DNA from 2 places in the Caballeronia sp. AZ1_KS37 genome. Region 2 is predicted to be linked to the other one. Evidence: riboswitches for the same ligand, from Rfam matches in the RefSeq annotation. Region 2 holds a riboswitch; the other holds the start of a gene.
What was found. A riboswitch is a leader RNA that binds a small molecule or an ion and turns the genes downstream of it on or off. The one in region 2 is predicted to bind cobalamin.
Positions count from the first base shown of each region.

Region 1: linked by a shared signal. The riboswitch ahead of NCS00_RS03590 (TonB-dependent receptor domain-containing protein) and the one ahead of cobG (precorrin-3B synthase) in region 2 are both predicted to bind cobalamin.

Region 1 covers NZ_JALQDP010000002.1:89,527-98,068, reverse strand. The annotation lists gene NCS00_RS03610 (adenosylcobinamide-GDP ribazoletransferase) at 1-557, opposite strand, end outside; gene cobT (nicotinate-nucleotide--dimethylbenzimidazole phosphoribosyltransferase) at 559-1,611, opposite strand; gene NCS00_RS03600 (ABC transporter ATP-binding protein) at 1,623-2,399, opposite strand; gene NCS00_RS03595 (FecCD family ABC transporter permease) at 2,396-3,424, opposite strand; gene NCS00_RS03590 (TonB-dependent receptor domain-containing protein) at 3,421-5,301, opposite strand; cobalamin riboswitch at 5,383-5,680, opposite strand; gene NCS00_RS03585 (ATPase) at 5,948-6,316, shown strand; gene NCS00_RS03580 (cell division protein ZapA) at 6,313-6,627, shown strand; RNA gene ssrS (6S RNA) at 6,733-6,914, shown strand; gene NCS00_RS03570 (EVE domain-containing protein) at 6,994-7,452, shown strand; gene NCS00_RS03565 (SIMPL domain-containing protein) at 7,522-8,250, shown strand; gene lgt (prolipoprotein diacylglyceryl transferase) at 8,303-8,542, opposite strand, start outside.
Region 2 covers NZ_JALQDP010000030.1:414,093-422,634, reverse strand. The annotation lists gene cobJ (precorrin-3B C(17)-methyltransferase) at 1-1,357, opposite strand, end outside; gene NCS00_RS18205 (precorrin-2 C(20)-methyltransferase) at 1,345-2,073, opposite strand; gene NCS00_RS18200 (precorrin-8X methylmutase) at 2,070-2,696, opposite strand; gene cobG (precorrin-3B synthase) at 2,689-3,957, opposite strand; cobalamin riboswitch at 4,022-4,210, opposite strand; gene cbiE (precorrin-6y C5,15-methyltransferase (decarboxylating) subunit CbiE) at 4,287-5,498, shown strand; gene NCS00_RS18185 (cobalt-precorrin-5B (C(1))-methyltransferase) at 5,505-6,602, shown strand; gene NCS00_RS18180 (cobalt-precorrin-6A reductase) at 6,599-7,330, shown strand; gene cobM (precorrin-4 C(11)-methyltransferase) at 7,327-8,055, shown strand; gene NCS00_RS18170 (DUF4186 domain-containing protein) at 8,060-8,467, shown strand; gene NCS00_RS18165 (glycosyltransferase family 87 protein) at 8,474-8,542, opposite strand, start outside.

The DNA.
Region 1 (8,542 bases), on a different contig from region 2:
AGCGCCAGCGCGAACGACGACACGCTCATGCGCTGCGCGACCGGCTTCGCCTTGCCTTCGGCGCGCACGTAATCGAGCGTGACGAGATAGCTGATTGCGAACGCGCGGCTCGCGGCGTGCGCGGCGATCATCGTCCACGCGACGCGTTGCGGCGGCAATGCGGCGAGCGTCTGCCATTTCAGCGCGAGCGCGATCATCAACGCAATCGCGCCGAACGCGCCGATGCGCGAGTCGTGCATGATGCGTAACGCGTCCTCGCGCGTGTATGCGCCGCCGAAGGCATCGACGCAATCGGCGAGTCCGTCTTCGTGAAACGCGCCGGTCAAGACGAGCGTCGCGGCCATCGAAAGCAGCACCGCGATGCCCGCCGGAAACACGCGCAACGCCGCGAGATACACCAGCGCCGCGACGCCGCCGACCATCGCGCCGACGAGCGGAAAATAGCGCGCCGCCGCGTTCAGATAGTCGCGCTCGAAGCCGACCCAGCGCGGCACCGGCACGCGCGTGAAATAGCCGAGCGCGGTGAAGAAATAGCGCAGTTCGTCGAGCGGGCGCATCTCAGTCGGCTTTATTCGAGACGCCCGCCGACTCGAAGCTCGCCATTTCGTCGACGAACGCGACGGCCGCGCGCAGGATCGGCAACGCGAGCGCCGCGCCCGTGCCTTCGCCCAGACGCAACTCGAGTTGCAGCAGCGGCGCGGCACCGAAATGCGCGAGCATCCGGCGATGCCCCGTCTCGTTCGATGCATGTGCGAACACGCAATAGTCGAGCACGTCAGGCGCGATCTTCGATGCAACCAGCAACGCGGAAGTCGCGATGAAACCATCGACGAGTATCGTCATGCCCGCGCACGCGGCGGCGAGATACGCGCCCGTCATCATCGCGATTTCGAAGCCGCCGAAGGTCGCGAGCGTGTCGATCGCATCGCCTTCATCGCGATGCAGCGCGAGCGCTTTAGACAGCACCTCGCGCTTGTGCGCGAGTCCTCGCTCGTCGAGACCGGTGCCGCGCCCGACGCACTCGTCGATCGAAAGAACGCACAGACGGCTCATCAAACATGCCGCCGCCGACGTATTCGCGATGCCCATTTCGCCGAAGCCGATCACGTTCGTGCCGAGCGACGCGTGATGCCGCACGCGCGCCGCGCCCCGCGCGATGCCTTCGAGCGCGGTCTCGCGCGACATCGCGCGTTCGTGCGCGAAGTTGCGCGTGCCGAGCCCGAGCGACAGACGCTCGTATCCATGATCGATGGGAATCGGCGTCGCGACGCCCGCATCGACGACTTCGAGCGTCATGCCGACCGAGCGCGACAGCGCGTTGATCGCAGCGCCGCCCGCCAGAAAATTCGCGACCATCTGCGCGGTCACTTCCTGCGGATACGAGCTCACGCCCTCTTTCGCGATGCCGTGATCGCCCGCGAAGACGATCATCGCGGGACGCTCGATGCGCGGCTTCGCCGTGCGTTGAATCAGGCCCATTTGCAGCGCGATGTCTTCGAGCCGCCCGAGACTGCCGGGCGGCTTCGTCTTCGTGTCGATGATGCGGCGCAGTTCGCCTTCGATGGCGCGGTCGAGCGCGCGGGGCATCGGGATGCCGTTATTCGTGGACATCGGAATTCCTTTCATGAGCGAGGGATGGAAGGCACGAGCGCTTCGTGCTCGCCATCGCGAATCAACGCGAGCGGATAGCCGAATGCGGCGCTCGCGCGTTCGGCCGTGAGCACGTCGGCGACGAGTCCCGCATGAGCGCCGCCGTTGCCGTCGAGCAGAAGCGCGTGTGTCGCGAAACGGCGCGCGAGATTCAGATCGTGGCACGAGAAGATTACGGTGCGCTTGTGCGCGCGCGCCGCGTCGCGCAACGCGTGCAGGCAATCGATCTGATGATGCAGGTCGAGATGCGAAAGCGGTTCGTCGAGCAACAGCAGCGGCGCGTTCTGGCACAGCACGGCGGCGAGCGCGACACGCTGGCGTTCGCCGCCGGAAAGCGTCAGCACGTCGCGCGACGCGAACGATGCGAGACCCAACGTTTCGAGCGCGGCGTGCGCGGCGGCGCGATCCTCGTCGCTCTCCCAGCCCCAGCCGGTGAGATGCGGAAAGCGGTTGAGCAGCACGGTATCGAGCACGCTCGCGCTGAAGGCGTCGTGCGCGGCTTGCGGCATCAAAGCGCGTGCGCGCGCGAGTTCCGTCGCGCGCCATGACGCGAGCGCGCGGCCGTCGAGCGACACGCTGCCCGATGCGGCTTTCGCAATCCCGGCGAGCACGTTGATGAGCGTCGTCTTGCCCGCGCCGTTCGGCCCGGCGATGCACCACATTTCGCCCGCTTCGATCGACTGCGTGAGCCCGTCGATGAGCGTGCGCTTATCCGCGCGAAGCACGATGGCGTCGAGCCGCAAAATCATCGCGGCCTCCGCAGCAGCATCCACAGGAACATCGGGACGCCGATCAATGCCGTGACGACGCCGACCGGCAATTGCGCGGGCGCGATCACCGTGCGCGCGACGAGATCGGCGGCCATCACCGCGAGTCCGCCCGCGAGCGCGGCGGCGGGCACGAGCATGCGCTGATCGTTGCCGAACGCGAGGCGCAACAGATGCGGCACGACGAGCCCGACGAAGCCGATGGTGCCCGCCGTCGTCACGGCGGCCGCCGCCGCGATCGATGCGACGAGATACACGCGCAGACGCAAGCGCTCGACCGGCACGCCGAGCGCGCGCGCGGTCGTATCGCCGCGCAAGAGCACGTTCAGTTGCGGTGCGACGGGAACGATGACCGCGAGCACGACGGCGAGCGCGATCAGCGCGGGCCATGGCGCCGCCGCGCCGTTGAGATCGCCCGTCAGCCAGAAGATCATGCCGCGCAAACGGTTCTCGGGCGCGACGCTCAGGATCAGCGTGATGAGCGCGCCCCATCCCGATGCGATCACGACACCCGTCAGCAAGAGCCTCGGCGATGCGTCCTGTCCGCTTTGCCACAAGTCCTTGCGCGCGAGTCCGAGGACCAGAACGATCGATGCGAACGCGCCCGCGCAAGCCGCGATATCGACGCCCCACCACGGCAGCGACCCGAGCATCGCGGCAAGCGCGAAGGTTGCCGCGCCGCCGGATACGCCGAGCACGTACGGTTCCGCCAGCGGATTGCGCAACAGCACTTGCAGCAGCGCGCCGGCGAACGCGAGCAATGCGCCCGACGCGAAGCCCGCGAGCGCGCGCGGCAGACGCAAGGTCAGCACGATGTCATCGGCGATATCGGGCGTCGCCGAGTGCGCGTGAAAGAGCGCGCCGATCGCGCGCGATACGGGCAATGCGACGCTGCCCATCGCGAGCGACGCGACCAGCACGACGAGCGTCGCTGCGCCGAGCGCGATCCAGATCGCGGTGGCGCGGCTCGCGTTCATCGCGCGCGGACGTTCAGCCACGCGGCTCACGACGGATGCCAGCCCAACGTGATGTACGCGCCGCGTCGTGGCGTGTTGTACGAGTACGCAAGTTCATAGTCCTTGTCGAACAGGTTGTCGATGCGCGCCGTGACGTACCACGACTTCGAGATGTCGTAGCGCGCCGACAGATTCACGATGCCGTAGCCCGCGAGCGTCGAATCGTAATCGCTGCGTTGACCGCTCACGATCCATTCGCCACCGACGCGCCACGGCCCGATCGTGCGATGCGCCGTCAGCGTCGCGAAATGCCGCGCGCGCCGCGTCAAATCCTCGTGATTCGTTTCGTCGACGGGATTCTGGAACGTGACGCCCGCGCGCACATCCGTTGCGCCGACGTGCCCCGCCCACGATCCCTCGATGCCCTGCACCTTCGCGCGCCCGACGTTCTGCGCGACATAGTAGAAGCCGCCGTCGGACACGTAATCGATCAAATTCGAATAGCGCGTCTGAAAAAGCGTCACGCGCACCACGCCGAGCGCATTCGATGCGTACTGCAACGCCGCCTCGACCGAATGACTCCGCTCCGGCTGAATCGACGGATTGCCGCTCAGCGGATAGTAGAGATCGTCGAAGCTCGGCGCGCGAAACGAGGCCGAATAGCTCGCGCTCGCCTTCCAGTGCGCGTCGAAGTTATACGCGTAGCCCAGATAGTAGCTGTTCGCGCCGCCGAAATCGGAATACTGATCGCGGCGCAGATTCGCCTGCAACTCGTTCGCGCCGACGTGCCCCACGTAACCCGCGAACATCGAATTCACATGACGGTCGGGCGCGCTGAACTGATGGGAATCGAGCGTCTGATCGAGATGCTCGTAGCCGAAGAGCAGCTTGTGCGCGTCGCTGATCCGCACGTCGTTCTGCCACGTATATTGCCGGTTCTCCGAATCGAAACGGCTCGTATAGACGCCGTTCTGCTCGATGTTCGCGCGGTCCTGTCCCTGCGCGATCGTGAAGTGCGCCGTCCAGTTATCCGTGACGCGGCCGTTCGCAAACACCGACGCCGAGCGCACGCGATCGTGCGTTTCGTTGATATCCGTCGGCTGGCCATAGGCATCGTCGAAACTGTTGATGCCGTTCGATTGCAGGAAGCGCACGCCCGCGTCCCACTTGTCGCTGAACTTGTGACGCAGCGTCGCCGCGACGCTCTCGTTCAGATAGCCGTTCGCGTTCGGATTGGCGCCGGGCGCGATTCCCGGATCGATCGACGAGAAGCCGTCGGTTTTCTCGCGCGAGACGTTCACGCTGAAGGTCGTGCGGCCGTCCTTGTCGAGCGCGCCGCTCACGCCCGCCGATTGCCGCTGCGTGTGATAGCTGCCGTACTCGGCCTCGAAGTTGAAGCGCGGCGGATGCGCCTCGCCTTCCTTCGTGAAGATCTGCACGACGCCGCCAATCGCATTCGATCCATAGAGCGCCGACACGTTGCCGTTCACGACCTCGACGCGCCCGATCTGGTCGAGCATCAATTGCGATAGCTGTGCCGCGCCGAGCGACGCCGATTCGACGCGCACGCCGTCGATCAGCACGAGCGATTGCGACGACGCCGCACCGCGTATGAAAAGCCCCGAGTTCGAGCCCGGTCCGCCGTTGCGCGTGATCTGCACGCCGGGCGCGAGCGCGACGAGTCCGAGCGCGTCGCTTGCGTTTGCATCGGCGATGTCCTGCTCGTCAAAAAGCGATGTCTGCGGAATCGATTCGGCAAGCGGCTGCGGCGCGCGCGTCGATGTGACGACGACGGGCGCAAGCGTTTGCGTGCTGTCTTCCGTCTGGGCCGCCTGTGCAGCGCCGGCGAACGGCAAGGCGCCGATGGCCGCAACGAGCGCGCCATGACGGGAGAGACCGCTTCTGAGCGCGGCCAGTGGCAATACCATGTGTGAAGTGTTCCGTTTCGCGTGAGCGCGACCCCGCTCCCCGCGAGGACGATGCGCGACGAACGCACCGCGCCATGCGCGCCGATGCGTCGGACTCCGGCCGGTATCCGGGCTGGCGATCAATCGTCTCGCCTTCCCGCGCATGGCGCGCAGTGGCATCGACACGTTTCTTGCAGTCGCGCGCGTGCGACGAATTTCGACACGCTCGCGCGGCAAAAACGCGCATGAGACGACTTGCAACTTGCGTTGCGGTCGCTTACCGTTGCGGGGGCAGCACAGGTTGGCTCGTCGTCGATTGCGGCGACTTCGCTCCCTGTTTCCCGTTTGACTGCATCCACGAGATCCGCGGATGCGAGCACCAAAAGTGCGGCAAGTGTAGGAGCGCGGTTCGGGGCCGTCAAGAAAACCGCGCGGCCAGACTGGCGCGGCGCATGACGAATCGAACGAGAAGCGAAAGAGAAGCGGCCGGCCTGTCATCACGAGCGTTGCGGGGCGCTCGCGTTTTCTGCACACGAATGCATCGCGACATGCGCTTGATTCGAAGGATTAAGCGCTAGATCGCGTGTTGTTACGTCTCGAAACGAGACATTTATCGGAAGCTCCGTTGAACCGCGCTAAAATGCGAGGTCTTTAGAGGACGCAGCACATGCTCAACGAACTCGAATCACTGTCAGGAAACATCGGCCGGCTGATCCAGATCAGCGAGCGCCACAAGCAGGCGCATCAAGCGCTGCAGGAACAACTCGAACAGCTGCGCGCCGACTATGCGAACGTGCAGGCCGAGCTCGCGCAAGTGCGCGAAGAGCGCGATACGCTGCAGTCCGAACGCGATTCGCTGTCCGCGAAAATCGACGACGCGCAAATCCGCCTGAACGCGATTCTCGAAAAGCTGCCGCGCGGCAAGTCCGCGCAACATGCCGAGTCCGACAATCAACTCGATCTCCTCGAAGCCGATTCCCAGGAAGCACATGAAACGGAATTGCACGGCGAGCATCATCAGGGAGAGAAGGCATGACGACCACGCAGATCGAAGTATCCATTCTCGGGCAGCCGTATCGTCTCGCGTGCTCGCCGGAAACCGAAGGCGCATTGCGTGAAGCCGTCGCGCGCGTCGACGCCGAAATGAACAAAGTGCGCAATGCAAGCAGCGTGCGCGGCACGGATCGCATCGCGGTGATGGCGGCGCTTTCGCTGGCGTCGGAATTGCTTAAGCTGCAGGACAGCGTGCGTCACGGCGAGGCCTTCCCCGCCGAAGAAATCCGCCGCACGATGCACTCGATGAACGAGCAATTGGGCGCGGTCATTGCGCAACACGAAGCGCAATAAGGCAGATGCGCGTCGAGTCAATCAGCGCGCAATGTCAATCGAAAAAAGAAACCGCCGAAGTAGCGTGAAGAGGCTGCAGAAGGCAAACGATTGGTGTAGAGTGACGTTTCCCTGCCTGGTACGCCAAGGTCATATATTCCTTGAACCAATGCTACATTGGCACGGTTGCGGAACCTTGCAGCACGGGCGCGCGCGTCGCTAGTCCGATGTACCCGAAGTGTTGCTTACCGCGACCAATCTTGAACCCAGGTTCAGGATGCCGGCCTAGCGGCTGTGGCGGGGACCTCATTCAAGAAACGGCATCGGTTTTTCCGATGCCGTTTTCGTTTGTCCCTGCCGTTCGCTCTTCGATTCATGCACACGACCATGCGCTACTGGCTGATGAAGTCCGAACCGGACGAAGCGAGCATCGATCATCTCGCGCACGCGCCGAAAAAAACCTTGCCGTGGACGGGCGTACGCAACTATCAGGCGCGCAACTTCATGCGCGATCAGATGCAGATCGGCGACGGCGTGCTCTTCTATCATTCGAGCTGCCCGGAGCCGGGCATCGCGGGCATCGCGAAAGTGTGCTCGACGGCATATCCGGATCCCACGCAATTCGATCCGAAGAGCGATTACTACGATCCGAAATCGACGCAGGAAACGCCGCGCTGGATGCTCGTCGACGTGAAGTTCGTGAAGAAGACGCCGCTCATATCGCTCGCCGCGTTGCGCGAACATCCAGAGCTTGCCGACATGCAAGTGCTCGCGCGCGGCAACCGGCTCTCGATCACGCCCGTGACCGAAGCGCAATGGCGATTTATTACCGAGCACCTCGTCTAACAAGGAACTTACGACTTCACGACTGCGACTAAATCCCGTCGCACGTACGCGATGTCACGGAGTCCTTCGATGCTCAATAAGAAAACCGCCGCCGCCTTCGCCCTGCTCGCGATGTCCGGTGCCGCGCTAACGTTGTCTCAAACCGCCGCTGCGCAGACGGTGATGACGCAGCCACAGCCCTCGGGCGTGCTCTCGCTCTCCGCACAAGCGAGCGCGCAAGTGCCGCAGGATGTCGTCAACATCACGCTCTTCTACGAACAGGAAGCGGCCGATCCGTCGTCGCTCACCAGCACGCTCAATCAGCGCGCCGAGGCCGCGTTACGCGAAGCCAAAGGTGTCGACGGCGTGACCGCGAAGAGCGGCTCGTTCACCGTCTATCCGTCGACGGATCGCGACGGCAAGATTTCCGCGTGGCGCGGGCGCACGGAAGTCGTGCTCGAATCGCATGACTTCGCGGCGGCATCGAAGCTCGCGGGCAAGATGAGTTCGTCGATGCAAGTGGGTAGCGTCGCGTTCTCGCTGTCGCCCGAAGCGCAGCGCGCGGCCGAGCAAAAGCTCGTCTCGCAAGCCATCGATTCGTTCCGCAAGCAGGCGCAAAGCGCCGCGCAAGGCTTCGGCTACAGCAATTTCACGATTCGGGAAGTGAATGTCGGACGGAGCGGCGCGCAGCCGCGTCCCGTCATGATGATGCAATCGCGCGCGATGAGCGCCGATGCGAAGATGGCCCCGATCGCGATGGAAGCCGGCACGACCACGGTGACAGTCGACGTTTCCGGCTCCGTACAAATGGGACGCTAAACGTCGCTCCCGCTGTTCACGCGGGGCGGCGTTCGACCGCCCCGCTCTTTCCTCAAGCCTTTGCGGATTCGGGCGGCAGGCGCAGATTGCGCTTGTAGGCCCACACCATCATTACCACGCCGGCGACGATCATCGGCAGCGAAAGCCATTGGCCCATCGAGAGATTGAGCGCGAGCAAGCCGAGATAATCGTCCGGCTCACGCGCGAATTCCACGGTGAAGCGCGCGAGTCCATAACCGATCAGGAACAGCGCCGAAATCGCGCCGACCGGACGCTGCTTGCGCGAGAACGT
Region 2 (8,542 bases):
CGATCACGCTCCACGGCTTCAAGTTATCCGACAACGACAACACGCAGAAGTCATGGCCGAGCGGCGCACCCGCGCGCGCGGCCGTCGCGAGCGAGGCCGACACGCCCGGCACGATCTGAAGCTTCACCGCATTCCATTCGGGATGCGTGGCGCGTCCTTCGTCGAGTGCTTCGAGCACCGCTGCGGCCATCGCGAACACGCCGGGATCGCCCGATGACACCACGATCACGCGTCGGCCTTCACTCGCGAGTTCGAACGCGTGTCGCGCGCGCTGCAGTTCCTCGCGATTGTCGGTGATGTGCACGCGCTGGTCGTCGCGAAACGGTCCCGCCATACGCACATACGTCTCGTAACCGAGCACGTCTTGTGCGTCGTGAAGCGCGCTTCTTGCGGCGGGCGTCATCAGTTCCGCCTTGCCGGGACCAAGGCCGATCACCGTCAGCGTGCCGCGCGCATGGCCGATCGATCCCGCATCGATCGGCGTATCGCTGACGTGCAGCGCAACGCCTCGCGCATCGTTGCGAGCGAATGGCGGGGCATCGCAGAAGCGCAACGACACATCGAGCGCACGCGCCGCATCTTCGAGCGGACGCGAAGCCATGTAGCGAGCGGGCGCAGTCAACGCCGCGAGCGCAAGCGGTGCGAGACCACGTTCGTTCAAGGCAGCTCGCACGCGTTCGGCGACGTCATCGTCGTGTGAAATATCTTCGATCCACGCAAGCACGCAACGCGGATGAATCACGAGGCTGTTTTCATCGCGCGTGGCAAGCGGCGTGATGCGAACGGCAAGACGCGCATCGTCGTTGCGAGGCAGCGCGGCATCGTCGAGCCAGGGCGCGTGGCCTTCGATGCGCGTCGTCGCGCCCGCCAGCAGGTCGGACACGAAACGCTTGCCTTGCTCGATATCCGCAAGTGCATAACCTTCGGGCGGCGCCAGCAGACATTTCCCGAAGCGCAATTCGCCGCTCGTCGTGATCGCGGGTGCGACTTGCAAGGCGTCGCCGATCTCGCGCGCAAGCACATTCACGCCGCTCATGCCGCCCAGCAGCGGCACGATGGCGCTGCCATCCTGCGCGATGGCGAGCACGGGCGGTTCGTTGCCTTTGTCGCCGAGACAGGATGCAAGCGCGCGAATCACGATGCCCGCGGAACACAGCGCGACGATCGCCGCGCCCGACGCATACAGACCACGCACGTGCGCGCCGAAGTCGTCATACGCGATGTCCGCGCTCACGCGGCTCGCCAGTCCATGCACGCGCGATTGCGGAAAGCGCGCCTGAATGCGACGCGCGGTATCGAGCGCGCCCGCGCCGAGCACGACGATCGCCATCGGCATGGAAGCCTTCATGCGCGCCATTTTTTCCCCGGCACGACGAGCAGCGAGAAATACGGCGATGCCATCGGATCGACTTCATCGAGCGGCACGATGCGCTGGTTGGCCATCGTCGCGCGCTCGACATACAACGCGCGATCGTCGAGGCCGAGTTCGCCCAGCACGCGCCGCACTTTCTCGAAGTTGCGGCCGAGCTTCATGATGACGGCCGCATCGGCTCCTTCGAGACGGCGCTTCAGATCGTCTTCAGGCAGCACGCCCGACAGCACCGACAGACTCTGATTGCGATACACGAGCGGCACGCCGAGCACGGCCACGCCGCCGAGCATCGAGCACACGCCCGGCACGACCTCTGCATCGAAGCGTGCTGCGAGACGATCGTGCAGATACATGTATGAGCCGTAGAAAAACGGATCGCCCTCGCAGATCACGGCGACATCGCGTCCGGATTCGAGATGACCGGATATCGTGAGCGCGGCTTCGTCGTAGAACGCGCTGATGATCGTCTCGTAGCAGAGCGGCGGTTCGAGCGCTTCGGTCGTCACCGGATAGACGAGCGGCAGGCGCATCTGCGTATCGTCGAGATGCGATTCGATGATGCCGAACGCATTACCCTTCTTGCCCTTTGCGACGAAATACGCGACCACCGGCGCGGCCTTCAAAAGCCGCAGCGCCTTCACGGTGATCAGCTCCGGATCGCCCGGACCGACGCCTAATCCAAAGAGACGTCCACGCATCATTCGGCCTCCGAAGCAAGTGCGTTCACTGCGGCCGCTGCCATCGCGCTGCCCCCGCGCCGGCCGAGCAGCGCGACGAAGGGCACGCCGCGGCTATCGGCGGCAAGCATCGCTTTCGATTCCGCCGCGCCGATGAAACCGACCGGAAAGCCGAGAATGAGCGCGGGCTTCGGCGCGCCGGCATCGATCATGTCGAGCAGATGGAAGAGCGCGGTGGGCGCGTTGCCTATCGCGACGATCGCGCCTTCGAGTTGCGCACGCCATAGTTCGAGCGCGGCGGCCGAGCGCGTGTTGCGCATCGCGCGGGCGCGCTCGGGAATCGAGGGATCGCTCAAGGTGCAGATCACGCGGTTGTCGGCGGGCAAGCGCGCGCGGGTGATGCCCTCGGCGACCATGCGCGCATCGCACAGGATCGGCGCGCCTGCTGCAAGCGCCTTTCTTCCGATGCTGCCCGCGCCGGGCGAGAAGCGCAGATCGCTCACGATATCCACCATGCCGCACGCATGGATCAGTCGCACGGCGAGCTTCTCCAGATCGGCGGGAATGGCGGCGAGGTCGGCTTCGGCGCGGATCGTCGCAAAGGACTGACGATAAATCTCCGCGCCGTCGCGGATGTAGTCAAGCATCGGCATGGCTCCGGGCGAGCCGTTCGGCCGCCTCTTCGATGGTCAGATTGCGCGCGACGGCTCGTGCGTCGCGATGTAAGTCGTATCGTCCGGGCGCGACTGCGTAGAGCGTGACCGGAACCGGATGCGCCGCCGCGCACGAACGCTCGCAGCCGCTCAGATGCACCTGCGTCCCGTCATCCGAAGGCAGGAGCGCGGCGAGCCGGTGAGCATCGGCTTTGGTATCGGCACGGCTCTTTGCGCAGCCTTCCGAACCCGCGCACGCGATGAGGCGCGCGAGCGGTTCGTGCGCGCCGGTTGCAAGGCCGAGCGCGTGCAGCCGTTGCAGCATGTCATGCGCTGAATGCGCCGCGAGGCCGGGAATCAGCACGCTTTGCCACGGCGTCATCGTCAGGCGGCTTGCGCCGTGTGCGTCGGCGAGATTGGCGAGCGCTTCGAGCGTCGTCGCATCGAGACGGCCCAGCGGCGTTTGCGCACCCGCGTACCACGTCGCGCGATGCGGCTCCTCGTGCGCGCCGAGACGCAGCGATGCATCGGCGGGTGCGCGTGTCCATGTCGCGATATCGGCGTCGAAACGCAAGGCGTCGAGAAAGCGCGCAACGCCGATACGCGCAAGCAGATCGCGCATGCGATGTTCTTCAGGCGTCGCCAGCGCGAGAAAGCTGCGCAACACGTTCAGGACGAACATCACGAGATCGTCGCGCGAGATCGCGCCGAGCGCCGGATCGCGCATCGTTCCGGCGAGGCCGAATGCGAAGCGCGCGCCATCGTCGATGGCGGAAAGCCAAACATCGTGCGGATGATCGAGCATCGCGAGGCGCTCGCCGGCGTCGAGCTGGAGCGCGAATTTCGGCGACAGCGCATGCAGCGACGCATCGGCCTGCATCGCATCGACGATCCGCGCGGCGAGCGCGCGCGTGCCGTCGTCCGCGAGCGGGCTCAGCATTACGTTGCGGATGTCGTCTGCGCCCGCCGTCGACGGGCCGAGGCCCGCGTCGAGGGCGATGTCGACGAGCGCGGCGTGGGCATCGTCGCGAATGCCGCGCAGTTGCAGATTCGCGCGATTGGTCACTTCGATCACGCCCGAGCCGCACTCGCGAGCCGCGCGCGCGACGGCCCGCGCCGCCCGCGTGCTCAACACGCCGCCCGCGAGACGCAGACGCGCAAGGCCGCCATCGCGCGCGGGCACGATGCGCATCAGGCCCGGGCATGCGGAAGCACGCGGCGTTGCGTTGAGCGATGAGCGGTCGAAAGAATTCAAAAGCGTGACCCGTTGGGCTTCGCGCGTGATGAGCGAACCGGTACACCCCGCCCGGTCGGCGTCGCGCGAATGCGTTGGGTCGGCAGGTCTCTTGGCTGGCAGGTCGACATTCGCGCCGGCCTTCCCGGTAAAAACCAGTGGCAGTGGAGCGCGGACTCGCTGCGTACAATTGCGGGGGCAGCCACAGTTTTGCTGTGTTCCCTTTTAAGCCCTCGGTCTCACGACCCCGGGCGCCGACGGACCTGTATTATGCCCGCTTTTATCGACCCTCCGAGCGCTTCCGGCATGTATCCGGGAACGCGATCGGAATCGCAGCAAGGAGACCGCGCATGTCGAACTGGCTGACCGTGGTGGGCATCGGCGAAGACGGCTGGCACGGACTTTCCCGCGCCGCGCGTCGCGCGCTTCTCGACGCCCAGTCGATTCACGGCGGCGAACGTCATCTCGCGTTGCTGCCGGATCGCATCGCCGCGCGCCGCATGCCGTGGCCGAAACCCTTTTCGCTCGATGCCGTGCTCGCCGACCGCGGCGACGGCAAGACGCGCATCTGCGTGCTCGCGAGCGGCGATCCGATGTGCTTCGGCGTCGGCGCGACGCTCGCGCGCGAAGTCGCCAACGGCGAAATGCGCGTCATTCCCGCGCCGTCGTCGCTGTCGCTCGCGGCGGCGCGCCTGTGCTGGGCGCTCCAAGACGCCGTCTGCGTATCGCTCGTCGGGCGGCCGGCGGCGTCGCTGCTCGCGAATCTGCATCGCGGCGTGCGCCTCATCGTGCTGAGCGCGGACGGCACGACGCCCGCCGCCGTCGCCACGCTTCTGACCGCGCATGGTTTCGGCGCGAGCCGCATGACCGTCTTCGAGCATCTCGGCGGCAGCGACGAACGCCGCATCGACGAGCGTGCCGACGACTGGCGCGAGCCCGTCGTTGCCGCGCTCAATCTCATCGCGATCGAGTGCCGGACGCACGCCGGCCACGCCGGGCCGCCGCTCACGCCCGGTCTCGCCGACGACGCCTACCGCCACGACGGCCAGTTGACGAAGCGCGACGTGCGCGCCGTGACGCTCGCGCGCCTCGCGCCGCAGCCCGGCGAACTGCTGTGGGACGTCGGCGCGGGCTGCGGCTCGATCGGCATCGAATGGATGCGCGCGCATGGCGCGTGTCGGGCGATCGCGATCGAAGCGAACGAGAGCCGTCAGCGTCTCATCGAATACAACCGCGATGCGCTCGGCGTGCCCGCGCTGCAACTCGTCAGAGGCGAAGCGCCCGCCGCGCTCGACGGCCTTCCCGCGCCGGACGCGGTGTTCATCGGCGGTGGATTGACGGTGCCGGGCCTGCTCGATGCGTGCTGGGCGCGTCTGCGTCAGGGGGGGCGGCTCGTCGCCAATGCGGTGACGCTGCAAAGCGAGGCGGCGCTCGTCGAATGGCGCGCGCGGCACGGCGGCGAGCTGACGCGCATCGGCGTCGCGCAGGCGGAACCGCTCGGCAGCTTCGACACGTGGCGTCAGGCGCTGCCGATCACCGTCCTGCACGCGAGCAAACCGTGATGCGTCATGCGTGAAGAGACGCCGGAGAAAGCCGCGCCGCTGCGCAGCGGCTACACGACAGGAAGCTGCGCGACCGCGACGAGTCTCGCGGCCGCGCGCCTCTTGCTGCTCGGCGAGACGAGCGAGCGCGCGGAGATCGTCCTGCCGAAGGGCCAGCGCGTGACGATGATGCTTTCGTTCTGCCGCCGTTTACCCGATGAAAGCGCCGCCGCCGAAGCCGGCGTCATCAAGGATGCGGGCGACGATCCCGACGTCACGCACGGTGCGCTCGTGTTCGCGCGCGTGCGACTGTCGGAGGAACCGGGCGTGCGCTTTCATGCGGGCGCGGGCGTCGGCACGGTGACGCGCGCGGGCCTCGCGCTCGCCGTCGGCGAACCGGCGATCAATCCGATGCCGCGCAAGATGATGACCGAGCATCTCGACGCGCTCGCAAAAAGCGTCGGCTATCGCGGCGGTTTCGACGTGACCATCGGCGTGGAGAACGGCGAAGCGCTCGCGCAGAAGACGATGAATCCGCGCCTCGGCATCGTCGGCGGATTGTCGATACTCGGCACGACCGGCATCGTCAGACCGTTTTCGTGCTCGGCGTACATCGCGTCGATTCATCAGGGCATCGATGTGGCGCGGGCGAACGGGTATCGGCATATCGCCGCGTGCACCGGCAACCAGAGCGAGGACGCGATGCGCGCGCGCTACGGCCTGCCCGACATCGCATTGATCGAAATGGGCGATTTCGTGGGCGCGGTGCTCAAGCATTTGCGCCGCGCGAGCGTCGACAAGCTGAGCCTGTGCGGCGGCTTCGGCAAGCTGTCCAAGCTCGCGGCGGGGCATATGGATCTGCACAGCCGCAGTTCGAGCATCGACTTGCCGCTGCTCGCCGTCTGGGCCGCCGATGCAGGCGCGAACGCCGAACTGCTGGCGTCGATGCGCGCGGCCAACACGAGTCAGGAAGCGCTCAAGCTCGCACGCGCCGAAGGCATCGCGCTCGGCGATATCGTCTGCCGACGCGCGCGCGATGTCGCGCTCGACGCGCTGCCGCCGGGCATCGAAGTCGAGACCTTCGCGATCGACCGGCAGGGCAATATCGTCGGGAGCGCGGCATGACGCGCGTGCTGCTGCTCGGCGGCACCGGCGATGCGCTCGCGATCGCGCGTGCGCTTCCTGCGACGCACGTCTACAGTCTCGCGGGCCTCGGGCGCGTGCCGGGCGATCTGGCGTGCACGGTGCGCGTCGGCGGTTTCGGCGGCATCGACGGGCTCGTGCGATATCTGCGCGACGAGCACATCACGCTCGTCGTCGATGCGACGCATCCCTATGCCGCGCAAATGAGCCGCCACGCGTTCGATGCCTGCGCGCTCGCCGACGTGCCGCTCTGGGCGGTGCGCCGTCCCGCATGGCAGCCGCAGGCGGGCGACGACTGGCGCGAGGCGTCGGACTGGCGCGAGATCGTCGAATGCATCGCGCCGTTTCATCGGCCGCTTTTCACGCTCGGGCGCGAGTCGCTCGCGCATCTTCACGACATTCCCGCGTCGCAGCACTGGACGATTCGCTGTCTCGACGCGCATCCGGGCAACGCGCGCGCGAGCATTGTCGATGCGCGCGGTCCGTTCGATCTCGCCGGCGAGCGCGCCTTGTTCGACGCGGCGCGTATCGATGTCGTCGTCAGCAAGAACAGCGGCGGGCGGGCGACCGAGGCGAAGCTCGCGGTCGCGCGGGAACGCGGTATCGCCGTCGTCATGCTCACGCGGCCCGCGCTTCCCGACGCCGACCGTATTTTCGACGACGCCGCCAGCGCCCGCGACGCGCTTCAACACTGGCTCACCAGACCATGACCGTTTATTTCATCGGCGCCGGACCGGGCGATCCCGAACTCATCACAGTAAAGGGGCAGCGGCTGATCCGCGCATGTCCCGTGATTCTCTACGCCGGCTCGCTCGTGCCGACGCAAGTCCTCGACGGACATCGCGCGCTGAAATGCATCGACACGGCCGAGCTCGATCTCGACGCGATCGTCGCGCTCCTGCAGGAAGCGCACGCGAACGGGCACGACGTGGCGCGCGTGCATTCGGGCGATCCGTCGCTGTACGGCGCGATCGGCGAGCAGATTCGCCGGCTCGACGCGCTCGCGATTCCCTACGAAGTGGTGCCGGGTGTCACGGCGACGGCGGCATCGGCGGCGGCGCTGAAGCGCGAACTGACGCTGCCCGGCATCTCGCAGACCGTGATCTTCACGCGCTACGCGACGAAGACGTCGATGCCCGAAGGGGAGAGCCTCGCCGATCTCGCGCGTCATCGCGCGACGCTCGCGATTCATCTGGGCGTGCGGCATATCGAGCGCATCGTCGCGGAGCTCGTGCCGCATTACGGCGCGGATTGTCCCGTCGCGGTCGTGTTTCGCGCGAGCTGGCCGGACGAGACGCGCGTCGAAGGGACGCTCGCGAACATCGCGCCGAAAGTGCGCGAGGCGGGCATGGAACGCACGGCGATGATTCTCGTCGGACGCGTGCTGGCCGCCGACGGCTTCGCGGAGTCCACGCTCTACGCGAAGGATCGATGACGCGATGCGCGACCTCGACGCCGTCTTCGATGCGCTCGCGAAATCGGCATTCCGGCGCCGTTTCGCGCTCGGCGTGCGTGAGGGGAAAGTTTTAAGGGAGAAGGGCGTCGACACGGTCGTCGCGCAGGCGCATGAGCTGATCGGCAAGCGGCTTGCGCCGCAAGCGCCGCTGAACGACGGCAAGCAGACACCGTTTCGCGGGCATCCTGTCTTCATCGCGCAGCACGCGACGGCGACGTGCTGCCGCTCGTGTCTCGCGAAATGGCACGGCATCGCGGCGGGAAAAGCGCTCGACGACGCCGAGCGCCAACATGTCGTCGATGCCATCGAACGCTGGCTGCGCGCGCAACCGCTGCCGGCGGCGTCGAACCAGCCCGCGCCCGACAATCCGCAGCGCGAACTGCCTTTCTGACGCGCTTTAACGCGACGGATCAGCGCCCGCGGCTTCGAGACGCGCGCGCCGCACCGCCACGAAAATCAGCAACGC